3 linked regions of the Roseisolibacter agri genome follow. The protein of the gene in region 1 binds, or shares a complex with, the protein of each later gene. Links are inferred from orthologs where the notes say so. Each region holds a gene or a part of one and is shown on either strand. Other genes may lie near its edges.

Region 1 (7,281 bases):
GCACCGTGCGCGGGCAGCTGCGCGCGCTGCCGGTGCGCGGCGCGCTCACGTTCCTGCAGCCGACGTACGATCAGTCGCGCGACGCGCCCGCGGTGGCCGCGGTGGCGCTCGCGACCGCCGACAGCGTCCGCGCCGGCCGGTCGCTGTCCGGCGTCCTCGGCGGCGTCGTCATCCCCGGCGATACGACGTCCGGCACCGACCGCCTCGGCCGCGCGCGGAGCCTGTACGACGTCATGCGGCAGGCGCTTCAGCGCGGCGACTGGGCGCGCTTCGGCGCGGCGCTCGACTCGCTCGGCGCTGCCGTCGGCGCGCGGCCGCGCTAGCGCCCCTCTGGCTTGCCCGCCGGCCCGCCGGCCGGGTAGCTTGCCCGCTTCCTGACGCCCACGCCGGGCGCGTCGGACCCCGCTGCGGACATCGCGCGGAGGCCGAGCGCGAGGCGCGGGCGTTCGGGACGCGCACCGCGCGACAACTCACCTTTCGGAGATCCCAGTGAACATCCACGAGTACCAGGCGAAGGACGTGCTTCGCCGCTACGGCGTGCCGATCCCGCCCGGCGAGGTCGCGACGACGCCGGAGCAGGCCGAGGCCATCGCCAAGCGCGTCGGCAAGCCGGTCATGGTGAAGGCGCAGGTGCACGTCGGCGGGCGCGGCAAGGCCGGCGGCGTGAAGTACTGCCCGACCCCCGAGGCCGCGCGCGAGAAGGCGCAGGCGATCCTCGGCATGGACATCAAGGGGCTGACCGTCGAGAAGGTGCTCGTCACCGAGGCCGCCGACATCGGCACCGAGGCGTACGTCGGCATCATCGTGGATCGTGCGACCAAGAAGGCCGTCTTCATGGTCAGCGCCGCGGGCGGCATCGACATCGAGGAGGTCGCCGCGACGACCCCGGAGAAGATCAAGTACTTCCCGGTCGATCCGCGCTACGGGCTGCTCCCGTTCGAGGCGCAGGAGCTCGGCTTCTTCCTGTATCAGGACGCGAAGCAGGCGCGCGCCGCGGCGAAGATCATGGCGCAGCTCTACAAGGCGTTCGTCGAGAACGGCTGCTCGCTCGCCGAGATCAACCCGCTCGTGGTGACGCCGCAGGGTGAGGTGATCGCGGTCGACGCGAAGATGGTGATCGACGACAACGAGCTGGAGCGCCGCGCGGACCTCGAGGAGCTGCGCGACGAGAGCTCCGAGGCGCCGAGCGAGGTCGATGCCCGCAACGCGAACCTCACGTTCATCAAGCTCGATGGCAACGTCGGCTGCATCGTGAACGGCGCCGGCCTCGCGATGGCGACGATGGACCTCGTGAAGTACTACGGCGGCGAGCCGGCGAACTTCCTCGACATCGGCGGCTCGTCGAATCCCGAGAAGGTCGTCAACGCGCTCCGCATCATCACCGCCGATCCGAACGTCAAGGCGATCCTGTTCAACATCTTCGGCGGCATCACGCGCACCGACGACGTGGCCAACGGGATCGTGACGGCGACCAAGCAGAACCCGCTCAAGGTGCCCATCGTGATCCGCCTCACCGGCACGAACGAGGAGATCGCGGTGAAGATCCTCGAGGAGAACGGCTTCACCGCGCTGACCGACATGGACGAGGCGGTCAAGAAGGCCGTCCAGCTCGCGACGGAGGGCGGCAAGTGAGCGTCTTCATCGACAAGGACACGCGCCTCATCGTGCAGGGCATCACGGGCCGCGACGGCTCGTTCCACGCCAAGCAGATGATGGAGTACGGCACGCAGGTCGTCGCCGGCGTGACGCCCGGGAAGGGCGGGCAGAAGTTCGAGGGCTCGGTGCCCGTGTTCAACACCGTCGAGCAGGCGGTCAAGGAGACCGGCGCCAACACGTCCGTCATCTACGTGCCGCCGCCGTTCGCGGCCGACGCGATGATGGAGGCCGCGGCCGCCGGCGTGAAGTTCGTCGTCTGCATCACCGAGGGCGTGCCGGTCATCGACATGCTCAAGGTGCGCCCGTACGTCATCGAGCAGGGCGCGCGCCTCCTGGGGCCGAACTGCCCGGGCGCGATCACGCCGGGCCAGGCGAAGGTCGGCATCATCCCGGGCCGCATCTGCACGCCGGGCAACGTCGGCGTCGTGAGCCGCTCGGGCACGCTGACCTACGAGGTCGTGAACCACCTGACGAAGGCGGGGCTCGGCCAGAGCACCTGCGTCGGCATCGGCGGCGATCCGATCAACGGCACGGGCTTCATCGACGTGCTGCAGGCGTTCGAGAACGACCCGGACACGAAGGTCGTCGCGATGATGGGTGAGATCGGCGGCACGGACGAGCAGGACGCCGCCGCGTTCATCAAGGAGAAGATGACCAAGCCGGTCGTCGGCTTCATCGCCGGCCAGACCGCGCCGCCGGGCCGCCGCATGGGCCACGCGGGCGCGATCATCTCCGGCTCGTCGGGCACCGCGGCCGAGAAGATCGACGCGTTCAGGGCCGCCGGCATGGGCGTCGCGCAGCGTCCGATCGACTTCGTCGAGCTGGTTCGCGAGCGCCTGAACTGAGGAACGCGCTGCGGACTCCGGGCTGCGGATTCGAACCCGCAGCCCGCAGTCCGCAGCGTTTTCTTTCGCGATGCATCTCTCCGACTTCATCCGCCCCGACCGCGTCGTCGTTCCGCTCCCCGGATCGACGCTGCAGGACGCGGCGGGCGCGCTGCTCGACCGGCTGATCGCGGCCGGCGCGGTGGCGCATCCCGAGCGCCTGCGCGCGCGCCTCGCCGAGGAGCGCGCGGAGGACCTCGTGGGCATGGGCGACCGGGCGTTCCTGCTGCACTACCGCAGCGACGCGGTGAAGGAGCTCGTGGTCGCCGTCGGCATCACGCGCCTCCCCGTGGAGCGCGAGCTGGGCGAGAGCGACGAGACGCAGTCCGCGCGCATCGTGCTGCTCATCGCCGCGCCGCCGCGGCAGGCCGCGCTCTACCTGCAGGTCGTCGGCGCGTTCGCGCGCGTGCTCTCGAAGCCCGACGTGGTGGGCACGGTGGTCGCGCAGCCGACGCCCGAGGCGCTGGCCGCGCTGCCGGTCTTCGCGCAGGTCGCGCTGCGCGACCAGCTGATCGTGCGCGACCTGATGACCGAGCGTCCGCGCTCCGTCTCGCCGGACGCGCCGCTCAAGGATGCCGCGCTGGACATGGTCCGCGCCGGCGTGGCGGGCCTGCCCGTGGTGGACGACGGCGGGCGGGTGGTGGGGATGCTCTCGCAGCGCGAGCTCTTGCAGCACCTCCTGAACAGCTATCTTCAGCGCGGCCACGCCGCCCCGGCCCCGGGCGCGCCCGGCGTCGTCGATGCGCGCTCGCGCACCGTGCGCGACGTCATGACGCGTCAGGTGCTCTGCGTCTCGCCCGAGCAGCCGGTGGCGGAGGTGGCCGCCATGATGACCAACAAGGACGTCGACCGGGTCCCGGTCGTGCGCGAGGGGCGCCTGGTGGGCTTCCTCACGCGCGGGGACATCGTCCGCAAACTGATCGGCTCCTGACGGCGCGGCTCGCCGCGCGCCCAGGGGCCCCTCTCACAGGATTTCACGCAATGGCCGGCAACCGCACGCTCGCGATCATCAAGCCCGACGCCTTCGGCTCGGGCAAGGCGGGGAAGGTCCTCGCGCTCCTCGAGGACAAGGGCTTCCGCCTGATCGCCGGGAAGGCGAAGCAGCTGTCCCAGGCCGAGGCCGGGGCGTTCTACGAGGTCCACAAGGAGCGCCCGTTCTACGGGGAGCTCGTCAGCTTCATGACCTCGGGCCCGTGCATGCCGATCGTGCTCGAGAAGGCGGACGCGGTCGCCGCCCTGCGCGAGGCGATCGGCGCCACCGACCCGGCCGAGGCGGCCGAGGGGACGGTGCGGAAGCTCTACGCGGAGTCGAAGGGCCGGAACGCGATCCACGCGTCGGACTCGGACGAGAACGCGGCGCGCGAGATCGCGTTCTTCTTCGCCCAGACCGAGATCGTCGGCTGAGCCGGGGCGGGGCGCGCACCGCGGGCCGGCGCACCGCTGGCTCTAAGTGCGCGCCCCGGCGCGACTTGAATTGCCCCCCGGGGGCCGCTAGGTTCAGCGGCTATGCTGTCCTTTGACATCCGCTCGCTCGAGTCGAAGGCCGAAGCCGTCGACGGGGAGCTGCCGCCCACGGACCCGGTCTGGGTCGAGGGCGATCCGCTTCCGCAGGGGCCCATCCGGGTCACCGGCCGTCTGTCCGCGGCCGGTGCCGGGCGCTTCTACTTCAGCGGGCGGATGGCGGGGACGGCGACGGGCGAGTGCCGGCGGTGCCTCACGGACGTGACGTCAGAGGTGGACATCGACGCGCACCTGATCTTCGCCGAGGAAGAGCTGGACGCGGAGGGCGAGGAGTCCGATGCGTACCCGTTCGACCCCAGCGAGCGGCTGCTCGACCTCCGGCCGGCGATTCGCGAGGAGTGGCTCCTGGCCGCGCCCGCGTTCCCGCTCTGCCGCGAGGACTGCCGGGGGCTCTGCCCCCAGTGTGGCGCGGACCTGAACGAGGACCCGCAGCACACGCACGCCGCGTCCGACCCGCGGTGGGATGCCCTGCGCGACGCCACCGGCGGCGCGGCGGGCGACCCGCCGATCTCCAGCTGATCTCGAAAACCGACCGCCGCGCGGGGCCGCGCCCCTGCGCGGTCTGGTGCGTCGCCGACCGGCGCGCGCCATCCGGTGCCGCCGCGCGACAACCGATCCTCTAGTCTCCTGGTATCCCGCCATGGCCGTCCCGAAGCGCCGTACCTCCAAGCGGAAGAAGCGCGCCCGTAACACGCACAAGGCCGCGCCCGCCATCGCGCTGCAGGCGTGCCCGCAGTGCAGCAGCCCGAAGCGTCCCCACCGTCTGTGCGACGAGTGCGGCTACTATGCGGGCGAGCTGCGCGCCGCGGCCCAGGAAGCCTGACCTTGGCGCGCGTCGCGTTGGACGCGATGGGGGGCGACTTCGCTCCCCGGGCGACGGTAGCCGGCGCGCTCCTCGCGCTCGCGGAGCTTGAGCGCGAGCACACTGTGCAGTTGGTCGGGCAGTCGGCGGTCGTCCAGGCGACGATCGACGAGCTGCTCGCGGGGGAGATGGCGGCGCATGCCGCCCTCCGCGACCGCCTCGAGCTCGTCGAGGCGCCCGACGTCATCACCATGACCGACAAGCCGTCCGTGGCGCTGCGCGGCAAGCCGCAGAGCTCCATGGTCGTCGGGCTGCGCCTGCAGGCCGAAGGGAGATCGGACGCGTTCGTCTCCGCCGGGAACACCGGCGCGCAGATGGCCGCGTCCGCTTTCGTTCTCGGGCGCCACGAGGGCCTCGCCCGGCCCGCGATCGGCACGCTCTTCCCGACCGCGCGCAAGCCGGTCGTGGTGCTCGACTCGGGCGCGAACGTCGACAGCTCCGCCGAGGAGCTGGTCCAGTTCGCGCGCATCGGCACCGTCTACGCCGAGGACATGCTCGGCCGCCCCAACCCGACCGTCGGCCTGCTGTCGATCGGCGAGGAGGCGGAGAAGGGGAACGCGGCGGTGAAGGAGGCGCACCAGCTCCTCCTCGCCTCGGGCCTCAACTTCCTCGGCAACGTCGAGGGGCGCGACATCCCCGTCGGGCAGTGCGACCGCGGGCCGATCGACGTCGTCGTCTGCGACGGCTTCGTCGGCAACGTCCTCCTCAAGTTCTACGAGGCGCTCGCGCCCACCCTCATGGGCATGTTCGCGAAGGCGCTCGGTGCCGAGCGGGCCGCGCTCGAGGAGGCGTTCCGTGAGCTCGACTACTCGGACCACGGCGGCGCGCCGCTCCTCGGCGTGAAGGGCGTCAGCATCATCTCGCACGGCAAGAGCGGTCCCCGCGCCATCAAGAACGCCATCCGGGTCGCGCTGCGCGCCAGCGAGTCGCGGATGAGCGAGCACGTCGGCCGACGCCTCGCGGAGGGCACCGCGAGCCGCGCCGCCACCGACGGCGCGCCGGCCGCCTGAGGCGGCCCGTCCCGGCGCCGTCTTCGTCCCACCGCGCGCCCGGCCCCGCGCGCCCCGGCTCAGGGGCTCGCCCGCGCCGCGCCGCCCAGCCTCATCGCCCGTGAAGCGTCCCGTCGCGTACGTCGCCGGCACCGGCCGTGGTGTCCCGGCCACGGTCCTGACCAACCACGACTTCGCGTCGCGCGGCATCGAGACCTCGCACGAGTGGATCGTCGAGCGGACCGGCATCCACGAGCGCCGCATCGCCGCCAACGGCGAGTCGACCTGCTCGATGGCCGCCGAGGCCTCCCGCCGCGCCATGGAGCGCGCGGGCGTCCAGGCGGGGGATCTCGACGTCATCGTGCTCAGCACCGCGACGCCGGACCGGCTGCTCCCCGCGACCGCCGTCGACCTGCAGGCCGCGCTCGGCGCCCAGCGCGCGGCGGCGTTCGATCTCTCGGCCGCCTGCTCCGGCTGGCTGTACGCGATCACCGTCGCCGAAGGGCTGATCGCGACCGGCGCCGCGGAGACGGCGCTCGTCGTCGGCGCCGAGAAGATGAGCGCGATCGTCGACTGGACCGACCGCAACACGTGCGTCCTGTTCGGCGACGGCGCGGGTGCGGTCGTGCTGCGCGCCTCCAAGACGGCGCGCCGCATCAGCGACCCGAATCAGGCCAAGGGCATCCTGTCGTCGTTCATGCGCAGCGACGGCCAGCTCGCCGAGCTGCTCTGGCGTCCGGGCGGCGGCGCGACGGAGCCGTTCACCGAGGCGACGCTCACGGATCGCTCGCACTTCGTGAAGATGGCGGGCCGCGAGGTGTTCAAGCACGCCGTGCGCTCGATGAGCGAGGCCGCGGACCGCGCGCTGGACGGCGCGAAGCTCACCGGCGCCGACATCGACGTGATGATCCCGCACCAGGCCAACGTGCGCATCATCGAGGCGACCGCGAAGCACGCGAACATCCCGATGGACAAGGTCTACGTGAACGTCGACCGCTACGGCAACACGTCGTCGGCGTCCATCGGCATCGCGCTCGACGAGGCCATCGAGAAGGGGCGCGTGAAGGAGGGCACGACGGCGCTGCTCGTCGCGTTCGGCGCGGGCTTCACGTGGGCCTCGATGGTCGTGCGGTTCTGACCCGCCTCCAGACTCGATCGATGCAGCCACTCGTACTGCTCTTCCCGGGACAGGGCTCGCAGAAGCCCGGCATGGCGCGCGACCTCGCGGACGCGTTCGCGCCCGCGCGCGAGACGCTCGCCGCCATCGACGCCGCGCTCGGCGTCGCCCTGTCACGGGTCATGTTCGACGGTCCCGCGGACGAGCTGACGCTCACGCACAACGCGCAGCCCGCGCTGCTGGCGCACGGCG
Region 2 (7,153 bases), on another replicon or contig:
GCGTGTGCGGTCGTCGCTCAGGAACCCTGCGAACAGCTCCTCGCGCACCACCGTCGCGCCCATCGGCAGGAAGCCGCCGGTGATCCCCTTGGACAGGCAGATCATGTCGGGCGCGACGCCCGCGCGTCCGCACGCGAACAGCGCGCCCGTGCGCCCGAATCCCGTCATCACCTCGTCGGCGATGAGCAGCACGCCGCGCGCGCGGCAGCGGTCGGCGAGCGCGCGCAGCGTGTCCTCACGCCACATGCGCATGCCGCCGGCGCCCAGCACCAGCGGCTCGACGATGAGCGCGGCGAGCTCGTGGCCGCGCGCGTCCAGCAGCGCGTCGAAGGCCGCCAGCGTCGCGTCCGCGTCCTCGCTGGGGTCGGGCAGGCGCGCGACGTCGAACAGCTGCGGCGCGAACGGCGCGCTGAAGATACTGCGCGCGCCCACGCTCATCGCGCCGAACGTGTCGCCGTGGTAGGCATGCTCCAGCGCCGCCACCAAGCGCCGCGGCTCGCCGCGGTTGTGCCACCACTGCAGCGCGATCTTGAGCGCCGCCTCCACCGCCGTCGAGCCGTCGTCCGAGAGGAAGACGCGCGTGAGCCCCGGCGGCAGCACGCGCGCGAGCGCCGCGCTCAGCTCCGCGGCCGGCGCGTGCGTGAAGCCCGCGAAGATCACCTGCTCCAGCGTCCGCGCCTGCTCCGCGATCGCCTCGGCGATGCTCGGCTCCGCGTGCCCGTGCAACGTCACCCACCAGCTGGAGATCGCGTCGAGGATGGCGCGGCCGTCGCGCGCGTGCAGCGTGGCGCCGTGCGCGCGCACGATCTCCACGGGCGCGGGCGCCTGCCAGTGCTGCGTGTACGGGTGCCAGACGTGCCGCGCGTCGAGGGTGCCGACGTCGTTCGTGGCGTCGAGCCCGGCGTCGATCGTCACAGCGTCTCCGCGAGCGCGGCCAGGAGCCCGTCCACCTGCGCGTCCGTGTGCGCGGCGCTCGCGCTCACGCGCAGCCGCGAGCCGCCCGGCGGCACGGTGGGCGGACGGATCGCGCCGACCAGATAGCCACGCGCGCGCAGCGCCTCGCCCACCGCGAGCGTCGCGCGTGGATCGCCGACGGGCACCGGCACGACGTGGCCGTCGGGCGCGCCCGGCGCGGGACGGCCCATCGCCGCGAGCCCCGCGCGCAGCCGCGCCGCGACCGCGCGCACGCGCGTGCGCCGCCACGGCTCGTCGTGCGCGACCGCGAGCGCGTGCAGCGTGGCCGCGGCGAGCGCCGGTGGCGTGCCCGTGGTGAACACGAACGAGCGCGCGCGATGCAGCAGCAGGTCGCACAGCGCCGCGCTCCCCGCGACGAACGCGCCCGCGGTGCCCAGCGCCTTGCCGAGCGTGCCGACGGTGACGTCGACGGTGACGCCCCAGTGTGCGGCGCTGCCGCGTCCATCGGGGCCGAGCACGCCGGTGGCGTGCGCGTCGTCGACGTAGGTGAACGCGCCGTGCGCGCGCGCGATCGCCACCAGCGCGTCCAGCGGGCACAGGTCGCCGTCCATCGAGTACACACCCTCGACGACGATCCAGCGGCGGCGGAAGCGCGACGCGTCCTCGTGCAGCATGCCGTCGAGCGCCGCGAGGTCGCCGTGCGGGAAGACGCGCACCGTCGCGCGCGACAGCCGCGCGCCGTCGATCAGCGAGGCGTGGTTCAGCGCGTCGGCGTAGATCGCGTCCTCGCGGCCGGCCAGCGCGGGCAGCGCGCCGGCGTTCGCGGCCCAGCCGCTGGAGAAGAGCAGCGCGCGCGGCGTGCCCTTGAGCGCGGCGAGCGCCTCCTCCAGCGCGTGGTGCGCGGGATGGTCGCCCGAGATCAGCCGCGCCGCGCCGGCGCCGAGCCCCTCGCGCGCGAGCAGCTCGGCCGCGGCGGCCGCGGGGCGCGGATCGGCCGCGAGGCCCAGGTAGTCGTTCGACGCGAAGTCCAGGAGCGTCACGCCGTCCGCCGCGCGCAGCTCGGCGCCCGCGACGCGCGTCAGCGGCCGCAGCCGGCGCCGCAGGCCGGCATCGTCGAGCGTCGCGAGCTCGTGCGACAGCTGCACGTCCAGCGACGCGTCCGGCGACGCATCCAGTGTCGCGGGCGCGGGCGACGGAGCAGGGGAGACGGAGGCGGCGAGATCTGGCATCGGCCCGCGCAAGCTAACCCGGCCGCCGCGGCGCACGAATCCTCCCGTGCTGGCGCGGCGTACGGAGCGCGTTATCGTGGGAACCGTGCGCCCGCTCGGTCCCTCCCGCCGGAGCCCGCCATGCGCCGATCATCCCTCCTCTCGCTGCTCGCGCCGCTGGTCGCCGCGGCCCTCGTGATTCCCGCGCGTGACGCTCGCGCGCAGACCCCCGAGCGCCGCGTGCTGCGTGGCGAGGATCCCGTGGTCTATCACGTCGTCGGCCGGCTGCGCGTCGTCGCGGGCAGCGGGAGCGACGTCGCCGTGGAGGTGACGCGCCGCGGCCGCGACGCGGACCAGACCATCGTCGATCAGGGCAGCATCGGCGGCCGCGAGACGCTGCGCGTGTTCACGCGCGCGCCGCGCATCGTCTACCCGGGCATGGGACGCGGCGACGTCGTGCGCGCGGAGCTGCGGCGCGACGGCACCTTCGGCGGCGAGACCACGCGCAGCGGCTTCCTCGGCACGCACGTCTTCTCGCGCGGCGGCGCCGACGGCATCGAGATCCGCGGCGACGGCCGCGGCGCGGAGACGTGGGCGGACGTCACGGTCACGGTGCCCGCGGGGCGGCGCGTGGCGGTGCACCTGCTGGCGGGCGAGGCGACCGTCAGCAACGTCGAGGGCGACCTGTCGGTGGACGTGCACGCCGCGTCGCTGACGAGCGAGCGGACGCGCGGCCGGCTGCGCGTGGATGCCGGCTCGGGCCCGGTGCGCGTGACCGACGCGCAGGGCGACATCGACCTCGACGCGGGCTCGGGGCGCGTGGACGTGACGCGCGTGAAGGCGAACGCGCTGCGCGTGGACGCGGGCTCGGGCGCGCTGCGCGGCACCGACGTCGACGCCGAGCGTCTCGATCTCGACCTCGGCTCCGGCGGCACGCGGCTCGACGGAGTCCGCGCGCGCACGCTGCGCCTGGACAGCGGCAGCGGCAGCGTGGACCTCGGCCTGCTGGTGGGCGCGGAGGACGTGCGCATCGACTCCGGGTCGGGCACGGTGACGCTGCGGCTGCCGGCGGCGTTCGGCGCGACGCTCGACATCGACAGCGGGAGCGGCGGCATCGACAGCGAGCTGCCGATCAGCGTCACGCACCGCGAGCGCGACCGGCTCACGGGCCGCATCGGCGACGGGCGCGGGCGGATCGCCATCGAGACGGGATCGGGCGGCGTGCGGCTGCGCCGCAGCTAGCGGCTGCTAGGCGCTCAGAGCAGCGCCTTCACGTCGGCCGCGATCCCTTCGGGCCGGCTCTGCGGATCGAACAGCAGCCGCAGCCGGCCCTCGCCGTCCACGACGAAGGTGCGCGGCGTGTGCGAGACCATCGTCATGGGCGCGGCCTGTCCCGCGCCGTGCGCGGCGTGCGGGTCGGCCTGCGGCGTCTCGGGCACCGCGGCGACGCCCCACGCGGCGCGTACCGCCTCCAGCTGCGCCGGCGTCCCGCTCAGTCCCACGAACGCGGGGTCGAAGCGGCGCGCGTAGGCGGCCGCGGTGTCGGGCGAGTCGCGCTCCGGATCGACCGACACGAAGACCCAGCGCACGCCGGCGGTGTCGGCGCCGAGGAGCTTCCGCGCCTTCGACCAGTCGGCGAGGGTGGTGGGGCAGACGTCGGGGCAGTGCGTGTAGCCGAAGAACACGAGCACCACCTTGCCGCGCTCCTGCGCGAGGTCGAACGCCCGTCCACCGCCGGCCGTCAGCGCGAGCGCGGGCGCGGGTGCGGGCGGATCGACCGGGCTGCCGTGCCAGTCGTGCGTCATCTGGCAGGCAGACGCGAACGCGGTCGCGAGCACGATCGCGGCGGCGACCACTCGGCGGATTCGGGGGCGGGGCGACATGCGGGAGAATCTAGGCTGCGGGCTGCGGGCTGCGGATCCTGCACCGTGCCCGCGTCAGCTGGCCTCGCGCTCGGGCCGTTGGCCATTGGTGAGGATGCGGATGCTCCGGATCGGAACGGATCTGACGGATCGCTCCGTGTGGCGCATCGGGCGTCGCCGCCACGCGGAGCGATCCGAAGCATCGCTCTTCAAGATCCGGAGCATCCGTAACCTCCCCAACCGGCAACAGGTTCGGCGCGCCGACGATGTGCGAGCGCAGGATCCGCGGCCCGCAGCCGAAACGCGCAACGCCCCGCCGACCACGGAGGGCGGCGGGGCGTCGGAACGGTCGCGGCGGGGCGAGCCCGCGCGGCGCGTCAGCGCGCGTAGCGCTTCTTGAACTTGTCGACGCGACCCTGCGTGTCCACCAGGCGCTGCTCGCCGGTGAAGAACGGGTGCGACATGTTCGTGATCTCGAGCGGCACGACCGGGTACTGCTGGCCGTCGCTCAGCGTGATCTTCTGCTCGGACGTCATCGTCGAACGGGTCACGATGAGCTGACCGTTCGAGAGGTCCTTGAAGACCACGGGGTGGTAGAGGGGATGGATGTCGGGCTTCATCGCGCGGTGTGGCGAGGGGTCCTTCCGAGGAGCCGATGCCGACCGGCTCCGGGCACGCGCCCGAAGGCGCGGCGGTGATGGCGCGCGCGGAGCTGACCCCGTACGCAGCCACGGAAGCTAGCCGGTCCCGGCGGGAATCTCCACTGGCTCCCCCGCCGGCGCCCCCGTGCCGTCCACGAACCGGGACCGCTGCTCGGGCGTCGGGAGCAGGCAGGAGGGGTCCGCCCGCCCCGCCAGGCGCAGCCGGTGCCGGGCGATCAGGTCGTAGACCGCGTCCCGCAGCCCGCGCGGGGCCAGCCGGCCGAGGGCGGCGAGGACCCGCCAGCCGCCGCCCAGATAGGTCAGCGTCCGGAGCGCCGCGTCCGACCGGACCAGCACCCGGCCGATCCCGCCGCGGGCGTCCGGCTCGACCCAGAGCACCGAGTCGATCCCGGCCAGCTCGGGGCGGGCCCGGCGCGCCGCGTCACCCGTGGCGCCCTGGAGCGTCGCGAAGCGGAGCGACCGGTCGCGCCCCTCCCGGGCCAGCACGAACTGGACGCTGCGGGCGCAGAAGCCGCAGTCGCCGTCGTAGAGGAGGATCGGGGCGGGGGCGTTCATCCGGTCGCGAAGGGCCGATCAGCCCTCGCCGTTCAGCTCCAGCCGCCACGTCACCGGCACGTCCGCGCGCAGCGAGTCGCGCACCGAGCAGTACTTCGTCACCGCCAGCTCGATCGCGCGCTCGGCGTGCACGCGCTCGATCCCCGCGCCGCGGATGTGGTAGACCAGCTCCACGTCCGTCAGCCGCGCCGGCACGCCCGCGAAGCGCGGCGCCGTGGCGTCGACCGTCAGCGCCTCGACCGGCGTGCGCCGCTTGGCGAGGATGTCGACCACGTCGACCGCGGTGCAGCTGGCGAGCGCCGAGACGAGCGTGTCGACCGGGCTCGGGCCCGTCTTGGCCGAGCTGTCGATGATCTGCGTCGGCCCGCCGGGACGCCCGGCCTCGAAGCGCCCCTCGCCCTGCCACGTCACGTGCACGCGCGCCGGCGGCTTGCCCGCGGTGGGAGCCGCCGGCGCCGCGGGCGCGCCGGGTGCCGCGCCGTTCGTCTCCGCGTTCCACGTCTCCGTCGTCGACTCCGACATCACGATCCTCGCTCGATGGGGGCGCGCACCGAGTTGCCCCACTCGGTCCAGCTGCCGTCGTAGTTGCGAACCTTCTGGTAGCCCAGCAGGTAGGTGAGCACGAACCAGGTGTGGCTGGAGCGCTCGCCGATGCGGCAGTACGCGATCACGTCGGCGTCGGGCGTGAGCCCCGCCTCGCCTTCGTAAATCGCGCGCAGCTCGTCGGCGCTCCTGAACGTCCCGTCCGGGTTGGCCGCGCGCGCCCACGGGACGCTGCGCGCCGTCGGGATGTGCCCGCCCCGCAGCGTGCCCTCCTGCGGGTACTCGGGCATGTGCGTGCGCTCGCCGCTGAACTCCTGCGGGCTGCGCACGTCGATCAGCTTCCCCTTCGCCTGCAGGTGGGCGCGCACGTCGTCCATGAAGGCGCGGATGCGCGCGTCGTCGCGCTCGGGCGCGCGGTACTGCGTCGGCGGATACGACGGACGCTCGGTCGTCAGCTCGCGCCCTTCCTGCTCCCACTTCGTGCGCCCGCCGTCCATGATGCGCGCGTTGCGGAAGCCGAACAGCTGGAAGACCCAGAACGCGTACGTCGCCCACCAGTTGTTCTTGTCGCCGTAGAAGACGACCGTCGTCGACTCGTCGATGCCGAGGGCGCGCACGCGCTGCTCGAACTGCGCGCGGTCCACGTAGTCGCGCACGACGGCGTCGTTGAGGTCCGCGTGCCAGTCGATCTTCTGCGCGCCGGGGATGTGCCCGAGGTCGTAGAGCAGCACGTCCTCGTTGCTCTCCAGGAGCCGCAGCGACGGATCCTGCAGGTGGTCCGCCACCCACTGCGTGGAGACCAGCGCTTCGGGGTGCGCGTAGCCCTTGCTGGCCACGGCGGCATCGATCGCGGAAGACATGGAGGCGCTCGTCGAGAGGATGGTGTCTCTCAAAGCTAATCGCGACGGCGGTCAGGCGATCTTCGTCCCGTCCGGCACCCGCGCGTCCGGCGCCAGCAGCACGACGTCGCCCGCGTCGGGGACGCCGCCCAGCACCAGCACCTCGCTCAGGTATCCTGCGACCCGCTTGGGCGGGAAGTTCACGACGGCCACCACCTGCCGCCCGACCAGCCCCGCGGCGTCGTAGCGGCGGGTGAGCTGCGCGCTCGAGCGCCGGCGGCCGAGCTCGGGACCGAAGTCGATCTCCAGCTTCAGCGCCGGCACGCGCGCCTCCGGGAACGGCTCGGCCGCGACGACGGTGCCGACGCGCAGGTCGACGGCGAAGAACTGCTCGGGCGTGACGGGCTCGGATGCCATGGGGGGGCCGGGATGGTGGGCGCGCGACGGATGACCGGCAGGGGCGCCGCGGCAGGCGCCTTGCGACGGGCGGGCCGCATGAGCCAGTACGAGCGCCACGTGTTCGTGTGCGACGGCAAGCGGTGCGGCCGCGACGGCAGCGAGGACGTGCG
Region 3 (7,126 bases), on another replicon or contig:
AACGCCAGCCCGCCGGGCGAGCGATAGCGCCGGCCGGCCAGGGGCGCGTAGCCGCCGCCGGTCATCAGCCCGCTCGCCAGCCGCCCGCCGTAGTACCAGAGGAAGACCGGCGGGATGCCGCCCGACTGCCGGACGACGCGTCCGGAATCGGTCGCCGGCGTGGTGGCGGTCGGGGCGTTGGTCGCGGTGCAGAGCGACTCGGCCACGACCCGGTTGGTGCCGCGCTCCACGCACTGCAGCGCCTCCTGCTGGCTGCAGGCGGCGAGCGAGGAGGCGGAGGCGACGAGCGTGAGCGGAACGGCGCGGGAGCGCTTCACGAGATGGACGGAGGATCGGGTTGGAGCGGCCACGCGTCCGGACGGCGCGCGGCGACACCCTGGATAGTACGAGCGCGACGCCCCGGCTGCTTCGCGCCGCGCGCGTCTCGGGTGCCCGTTGCCGTAAGTGACGGTCGCGGATAGGTTTCGAGGCTGCTCACAACGGCCCCGGCCAGCGCCGGGGCCTTCACACCCCTCCTCCCACTCCGGCAACCAGTGGGGGGCGGCACACGCGACGTCCGGCGCGCGGCCCCTGGCCGCGGTCCGGGCCCGACCACAGGGAGGATTGCCACTCGTGCCCAACACGAAGGCCACGTCTCGCACGTACGAGGCGGTCTACATCTTCGACTCGGCGCTGGAAGACCAGCAGATCGCCGACAAGCTCCAGAAGCACCACGGGCTGCTGAGCGCCACCGGCGACATCACGCTCGAGCACTGGGGCCGCCGCCAGCTCGCGTATCCGATCGCGAAGCGTGAGAACGGCTACTACATCATCGCGCAGTTCACGCTCGATGACGTCACGGTGCTCCCCGAGTTCGAGCGCGCGCTCAAGCTCGACGAGGGCGTGCTGCGCTACCTGATCTCGCTGCACGAGCGCGAGCTCGGCGCCCCGCCGATGACGGAAGAGGAGCTGGCCGCCCGCAAGAAGGACGACGACGACGACGACGACGAGGAATAACCATGCGCCGCCCCAAGAAGACCGATCCGTTCGCCGAGGCGCGCATCCGCTTCGTCGACTACAAGGACGACCGCCTGCTCTCGCGCTTCATCACGGAGACGGGCAAGGTGCTGCCGGGCCGCCTCACGGGCGCCACGGCGCGTCACCAGCGCCAGCTCGCCAAGGCCATCAAGAAGGCCCGCTACCTCGCCCTGATCCCCTACACCAAGGGGTCGCAGAGCTAAGATGGCGGCGGCCGAGCGGGGCATCTCGCCGGCGGCGCGCGAGCGGGGGTGGGGGCGGACGGTCGTCGCCCTCCTCGCCTGCCTCGCGCTCGCGGCGGCTCCGCTCTGGCCGGCGGCGGCCGGCCTGATCGCGGCGTTCGTGCGGGTCGCGCTGCCCATCGAGCAGACCATGCTGCTCGTGGTGCCGGCGCTCGCGGCGTGCGCGGCGGTGGGCTGGTGGGCCGGCGGGCGGATCTACCTTCTGCTCGCCTGGCTCGCCCTGGCGGCGTGGGTCGTGATGGCCCCGCTGCCGGTGCAGGCACCGAGCTACCCCTCGCTCGCCCGCGGGTGGGCGCTGCTGGTGGCCGCGTCGTTCGGCATCGTCGGCATCGTGGCGCCGGGGCGCGCGTTCTTCTCGCGCGCGCTGTCGTCGCTCGGGCTGGCCCTCGGGGTCGCGCTGGTCGTGCTGTTCGCGACCGACCGCGATCCGGGGCGCCTCTCCCGGGTGATGACCACCGAGTACCAGCGCCGCGCGTCGGCGTCGCTCGACGCCTGGCGCGACCACGCCGCGGACGATGGCTGGCAGTCCGTCGCGGCCCGCTCCCCGGAGCTGGCCGAGCGGGCCGACGGGACCGCCGCCGGGCTGGAGGCGCTGCCGCAGTACGCGGCGATGCTGACGCCGGCGCTGGTCGCGCTGGAATCGCTGGCGGCGCTGGCGCTCGCCTGGGCGCTGTACCATCGCCTGAGCCGGACGCGGCTGGGCCCCCCGCTGGGGGCGCTCCGGACGTTCCGGTTCAACGACCAGCTGGTGTGGGGCGTGGTGGCCGGGGCGGCGATGCTGCTCGTGCCGTCGCTCGCCGCGCTGCGGGTGGTCGGGGCGAACCTGCTGGCCTTCTTCGGCGCGCTGTACGCGCTGCGGGGGCTGGGCGTCCTGCGGTGGTGGGCGCCCGAGAAGTGGGCCGCGCTCGCCGCGCTGGGCGTCGCGCTGCTGCTCCCCGTCATGGGGGTGACGCTGCTCGCCGGCACGCTCGGCGTGATCGCGCTGCTCCTGGGGCTGGGCGACACGTGGCAGGACTGGCGCAACCGGCGGCCGCGCCCGACGGCTTGAACGATCGAACTCGACGTACGTCTTCGTCTCTTCATAGCTCGCTAGAGCTCTCTACTCGCGCCGCGCGCCCCCGGGACACCCGGGCGCTGGCGCGGCCCGACAAGGAGGACCCGATGGAAGTCATTCTGCGGCAGGCGGTCGAGAACCTGGGGCACCCCGGGGACGTCGTGACCGTCTCCAACGGCTACGCCCGCAACTACCTGCTCCCGCGCGGGGTCGCCTACCAGGCGACCGAGGGGAACAAGAAGCGCATCTCGCAGGAGAAGGCGCGCCTGGAGGCGGCCGAGAGCCAGCGCCGCGGCGCGGCCGAGGAGGTCGCCAAGAAGCTCGAGGAGGTGTCGATCACCTTCGCGGCGCGCGTCGGCGAGGAGGGCAAGCTGTTCGGCTCCGTCACCACGCAGGACATCGCCGACCAGCTGGCCGCCCAGGGCTTCACGATCGAGCGTCGCCAGATCGACCTGCACGAGCCGATCAAGGCGCTCGGCGTCTACCGCGTGCCGGTCAAGCTGCACGCGGACGTGAAGCCCGAGATCAAAGTTTGGGTGATCAAACAGTAAACAAACAATATCTCCCCATACTGAAAACGACCGGACAGTCGTCACGTCACGCAGGGGAACTAGTGTTTGCCATGCCGGGGTACGAGGCCAATCAGCCTCGTACCCCGGTGTTTTTCGGAAGCTATCTCGGACCGCTGAGTACTTTTTGCGGGATGTGATGCGAAGGCGGCCAGTTAAAGTGCCGATCCTTGACGGTGTACTTCCCAATAAACGGCGATGCCCCGCTGCCCCTGCGGGAGCCTCAAACCGCAGGATAGCCACCGCCGTAGGACTCATGGACGTGAGGGCCGGCGGCTGACTTGTGCCTGCTGAGTCCGACACCATATTCCCGCCGAATGACGCCAAGTGCGCCCACGCCGCGTTACGAGAACCCACCACTGCTCGAAGCCGTGTTGGGGTTCAGGTTCGCCCGCGCCCCCCGGTCGTGGGATTCAGTGTACTTCGGCAAGCTGCACTTGGCCCTGAAAGGCTTCCCTCGCGTGGACACGCTCGAAGGCGCCTCTCTCACCTTCCAGCCGGGACAGGGCGTTCAGTTTACTCCGGCACCGGAGGTAAAGCGGTTCATTCGTGAGGACGGCGGAGTCGTTGTCTCAGCATCTCCGGAGACAGTTGGGGTGAGTGTGCTGCCCAAGCAGATCGCCGGTGGGCATCCGGGTTGGGACTTCCTGCGCGACACCGCGTTGTGGGCGCTTCAAGCGTACGAGTCAATAACGAGCCCCGGACCGCTCCAAGAAGTCGGAGTCCGCTACATCGACGTAGTGCCGATTGACCCCGGGAGTTTCCGGTTAGGCGACTTCGTTCGCGCGGAGAGCGGCATTGTACCGATGGCGTTGATGGACGAACGGAACCCGTTCGCATTTCGGGTCGAGCGCACCAGCGGGACAGAGTACGGAAATCTCCGCGAGGTAGTCTCGATGCAAGCGCGCGCTACCGCGACTGGCGGCGGAGAGTTGGTGCTCGACGTAGACGAGTTGATGCAGGTCAGGTCCGAGGCTGCCACTCCGAATGTGGAGACACTCGCGGATCACCTCCACGAAGCGGTGCATCGAGTCTTCGGAAGCGTCATTCACGAGTCGGTTCTCAGGAGTTTCAATCCCTTGCCAGCCGAGGCAAACGCAAGATGAGCGCAGCGACTGTAGCACCGGCTGCTTGGAGCCCGTCGTGGGCATACGTGCAGGAGGCGCGCAGTGGTGAGGCGCGGTCAATTCTAGACTGGCTTCAGGTATCAGCGCCGCTCGTTCTCTCCCACACGCCAACCGTACATCAGGTTCTCGTTTCCCCGGCTTACGACTGGTCATCCCCGTGGGACCGTGCGGCCATCCTCTCCGTAAATCTTGGTGAGATGGTCGAGCCGGATGCGGAAGACTGGCGGGCGTTCACGTCCGCGGTCGAGAGACAAGGACGTCGGGCAGCAGCCGTTCGGAGAGTGAACTCCGCAGGTGGCCAGCGTTTGCCCTGAACCCGATGGCGCCGACGCAGCCGACTGGTGACAACATCGATCTTCCCTCAGCAGCAGCGCAGTTTCGCCCTGCTCCGGGACCCGAGGTCATCGCAGCGATCCAGCAGTACGCGTTCGGATCTGCGGACTGGCTGTACGATCTCAACTTCGCCGACCAAGAGCCGTGGCAAGGTGATGTCTTGCCGGATGCCTCCGTGGCCTACGTCGACGGGGCCGGTGACATCGTAGTGATCGACGGCCCTGTAATGCTCTTGTCGACCTCGTGCGATGCAGTGCCGGGGCGCAACAAGCCCGTCGCGACGGTCGCGCCGGTGTTCACTGTCTCGTCGTTTCTAGACGATCTCTCGCAAGGTCAGCGAACGAGCAAAGGGCAGGCGCTCAGGGAGAATCGGTACTCGAACATCTTCTACCTGCCGTCCGTCGAGGGGATGTCGGAGCAGTACGTGAACTTTTCGTACGCAGGACCGGTGTCGACGGACTGGCTAGCGGGCCATTGTTCCAAGTGCGATCCACACGACCGGCTTCGGCTCTCACAGAACGGCTGGTACGTTCTCATGATGAAGCTCGCGGCTCACTACACTCGAAGCGAACAGGTTGGAGATCCGCCTCGTCGCGAGAGCTAGCCGACGGAAACGCACCATCGCGCCCTAACCCGGCGCATGACGTCGACAAGATCAGCGGGGTGAGTGGCTTCAACGCCACTCACCCCGCTTTTCATTTGAGACTTCCGCGGACCGACCGTTGAGGAATCGAGTGGTTCTTTTCCGCCTCGACACGATCAAGGACGTCATTCCAATCCACTCCTCGGTACAGTCGATGTAGTATCGCCCTTGCTTGCTCCTCGGGAAGCGGCTCGATGGGGTACGCGTGCCTTAGCTTGTACTGGCGACGCACGCAGCAGTCGATAGCAAATCGCTCCGGAGGTTCGCCGGGCGCGACGAGTGCAATCCTGCCATCCGGAAGGCGGCCCGCCCGGTACTGTTGAGTCGCGTTGACTGAGAGGTTGAAAGCGCGTCGCACCTGCTTGGCGGCGCCACGTCCGCCATCCATTTCGGGCGAGGGGGTGAACCCGTGAAGCGGGCCGCCTTCCGCGAACGGATTAGCCACTCCGATGTAGACGGTGATTCCCGTTACGCGCCTTCTCACTAACGCCTTTCGTCGCGCCATTGCCGGCAACCTCCCGTGATTTCGACAGAGTTCGTCGCTGGGTGGCGCCTGAGCGTGGAGCGCCACTCCCTACGGTCGACCGAGCGAAGCACCTCGAATGCGCGACCGTCTTTCCTCCGCCCGTTGCTTTGCGCACGCGGGAACGAAGGGATCTCGAAGGCGCTCGTCTCCCTTTGTGACTTCGGCGTCGGCGGTCCAGCCGAAGAACGCGGCGAGATGGCGGACGACCGCAGCGGCAAGTTTCGGGGGGACTGCGTTTCCGACCTGTCGATACTGCTGAAGCCTCGGAACGTCGTGTGGCCAGATGAACGAGTCGGCGAAGCTCTGAAGCCGTGCAGATTCACGGACGGAGATCACCCGGTCATAGCGGTAATGCACCGGGCGTAAGGGCGAGAAGTTCCCCGTTCCAGCGCGCAGAGTGTAGCCCGGACGGTCCGGGTGAAGCCGGTCGTGATGCGACTTCTTGTCCCGCCTCCCCGGTTCGAGTGCCCGGAAGGCATCCAACATGGCCGGGCTGTGATGCGTCGGTTCGTGGTTGGGGATCAGCGCCGCTTCCGGCGACTCCACGTCCGGCAGGTCGTCGAGGGCATCCCTGCAGGTCACCAAGGGCGATTGACCGAGGAGCGCGAGATCGCCATGCGTGGGCATCGGTGGGAAGGGCGGCGCCTTCTTGCCCCTTGCGCCCACGATGAATAAGCGCTTTCTCATCTGCGGCACGCCGAACTCAGCCGCGCTGAGGACGGCGTGTCTGCTGGCGTAGCCGGCGTCCGTCAACTCGGAGAGAATCCGGTCGAGGACTACGCCCTCGGCCACCGTTTCGAGGTGAGCGACGTTCTCGAAGATGAACCCGTCGGGCTGAAGCTCCCGGAGCAACCGGACATACTCCAAGACCAGATCGCCGCGGGGATCAGCGAGGCCCTGCCGCTTCCCAATGACGCTGAATGGCTGGCACGGTGGACCACCGGCGAGCAATGCCGGTCGCCGGCCAGCTAGGCCCGCGGCCTCCATCAGCGACGCTCCCGTAAGGGCACGGGCGTCCGCCGTCAGGGCGCGGGAGCCCCGGTACTCATGGTTATACGCATAGGTCCGCATGGTCGGAGCGTAGTAGTCCGTCCCGAGCGCGACGCGGAATCCCGCGTCAAGAACGCCCGTGGACAGCCCTCCGCAACCAGCGAACAACTCGATGGCGACTGGATCAGCCGAAGAACCGTTCCGCATTTTCCAACTTAACTGAGACTGCGATGGGGAGATCGCTCCAATCGCACGGGCGACAGTCCAAGGTTTACGTCCCGGTGCTTCGCTGGATCTTCAAGAAGTACTACCGGCGGGGGAAGCAGAGCATCGAGTTCACCATGCAGGACATTCGGGAAGCGTGCGACGATCTCGGGATCGAAGCGGCGAACCCCGCGGATGTTGTCTACAGGATGAAGTCACGCACGAAGATTCCGCCCGAAATCGAGGAGCTAGGCTTCCGCATTCTTCGTCCGGTCGCGCGCGGAAAGTACCTCCTGGAAGTCGGAGAGAGCACGCTTATCGACTACCCGGACTGTGATGTCGAGGAGATCATCGACCGGACGCCCGCGCCGGTTCGACGGATGCTGGGCGTTGAATTCGGGGACATCGACGAGCAGGGACT

What was found. The genes of interacting proteins can lie anywhere in the genome.
Region 2: rpmF (region 1) and rosag_RS02915 share a complex: the UniProt entries of both Bacillus subtilis proteins name them as parts of the 50S ribosomal subunit. The link is inferred for Roseisolibacter agri from one-to-one orthologs.
Region 3: rpmF (region 1) and rplI share a complex: the UniProt entries of both Bacillus subtilis proteins name them as parts of the 50S ribosomal subunit. The link is inferred for Roseisolibacter agri from one-to-one orthologs.

The regions. Positions count from the first base shown.
Region 1 is NZ_BRXS01000006.1:73,362-80,642, reverse strand. Bases 3,346-6,292 are described here. They hold rpmF (50S ribosomal protein L32), read left to right. Parts: upstream 3,346-4,701; coding sequence 4,702-4,884; downstream 4,885-6,292. Other genes in these bases: rosag_RS18670 (beta-ketoacyl-ACP synthase III), read left to right, coding at 6,034-6,292; plsX (phosphate acyltransferase PlsX), read left to right, coding at 4,887-5,933; rosag_RS18685 (YceD family protein), read left to right, coding at 4,047-4,580; ndk (nucleoside-diphosphate kinase), read left to right, coding at 3,522-3,944; rosag_RS18695 (CBS domain-containing protein), read left to right, coding at 3,346-3,471. In the rest of the region: rosag_RS18710 (UPF0182 family protein), read left to right, coding at 1-323; sucC (ADP-forming succinate--CoA ligase subunit beta), read left to right, coding at 490-1,632; sucD (succinate--CoA ligase subunit alpha), read left to right, coding at 1,629-2,501; more of rosag_RS18695, read left to right, coding at 2,572-3,345; more of rosag_RS18670, read left to right, coding at 6,293-7,050; fabD (ACP S-malonyltransferase), read left to right, coding at 7,071-7,281.
Region 2 is NZ_BRXS01000001.1:724,151-731,303, forward strand. What follows is about bases 2,985-5,803. They hold rosag_RS02915 (type B 50S ribosomal protein L31), read right to left. Parts: upstream 4,606-5,803; coding sequence 4,363-4,605; downstream 2,985-4,362. Other genes in these bases: rosag_RS02905 (DUF4097 family beta strand repeat-containing protein), read left to right, coding at 2,985-3,365; rosag_RS02910 (SCO family protein), read right to left, coding at 3,380-4,006; rosag_RS02920 (thiol-disulfide oxidoreductase DCC family protein), read right to left, coding at 4,723-5,202; rosag_RS02925 (OsmC family protein), read right to left, coding at 5,221-5,724; rosag_RS02930 (sulfurtransferase), read right to left, coding at 5,724-5,803. In the rest of the region: rosag_RS02895 (adenosylmethionine--8-amino-7-oxononanoate transaminase), read right to left, coding at 1-915; rosag_RS02900 (aminotransferase class I/II-fold pyridoxal phosphate-dependent enzyme), read right to left, coding at 912-2,144; more of rosag_RS02905, read left to right, coding at 2,265-2,984; more of rosag_RS02930, read right to left, coding at 5,804-6,605; rosag_RS02935 (tRNA-binding protein), read right to left, coding at 6,657-7,001; rosag_RS02940 ((2Fe-2S) ferredoxin domain-containing protein), read left to right, coding at 7,080-7,153. UniProt on the Bacillus subtilis protein: While neither of the L31 paralogs is essential, this protein does not seem to function as the main L31 protein.
Region 3 is NZ_BRXS01000004.1:462,133-469,258, reverse strand. What follows is about bases 1,351-4,142. They hold rplI (50S ribosomal protein L9), read left to right. Parts: upstream 1,351-2,420; coding sequence 2,421-2,864; downstream 2,865-4,142. Other genes in these bases: rosag_RS14210 (TIGR04255 family protein), read left to right, coding at 3,200-3,988; rosag_RS14220 (DUF2232 domain-containing protein), read left to right, coding at 1,351-2,307. In the rest of the region: rosag_RS14235 (hypothetical protein), read right to left, coding at 1-317; rpsF (30S ribosomal protein S6), read left to right, coding at 613-996; rpsR (30S ribosomal protein S18), read left to right, coding at 999-1,220; more of rosag_RS14220, read left to right, coding at 1,222-1,350; rosag_RS14205 (hypothetical protein), read left to right, coding at 4,329-4,946; rosag_RS14200 (DNA cytosine methyltransferase), read right to left, coding at 5,560-6,708; rosag_RS14195 (hypothetical protein), read left to right, coding at 6,732-7,126. UniProt on the Bacillus subtilis protein: Binds to the 23S rRNA.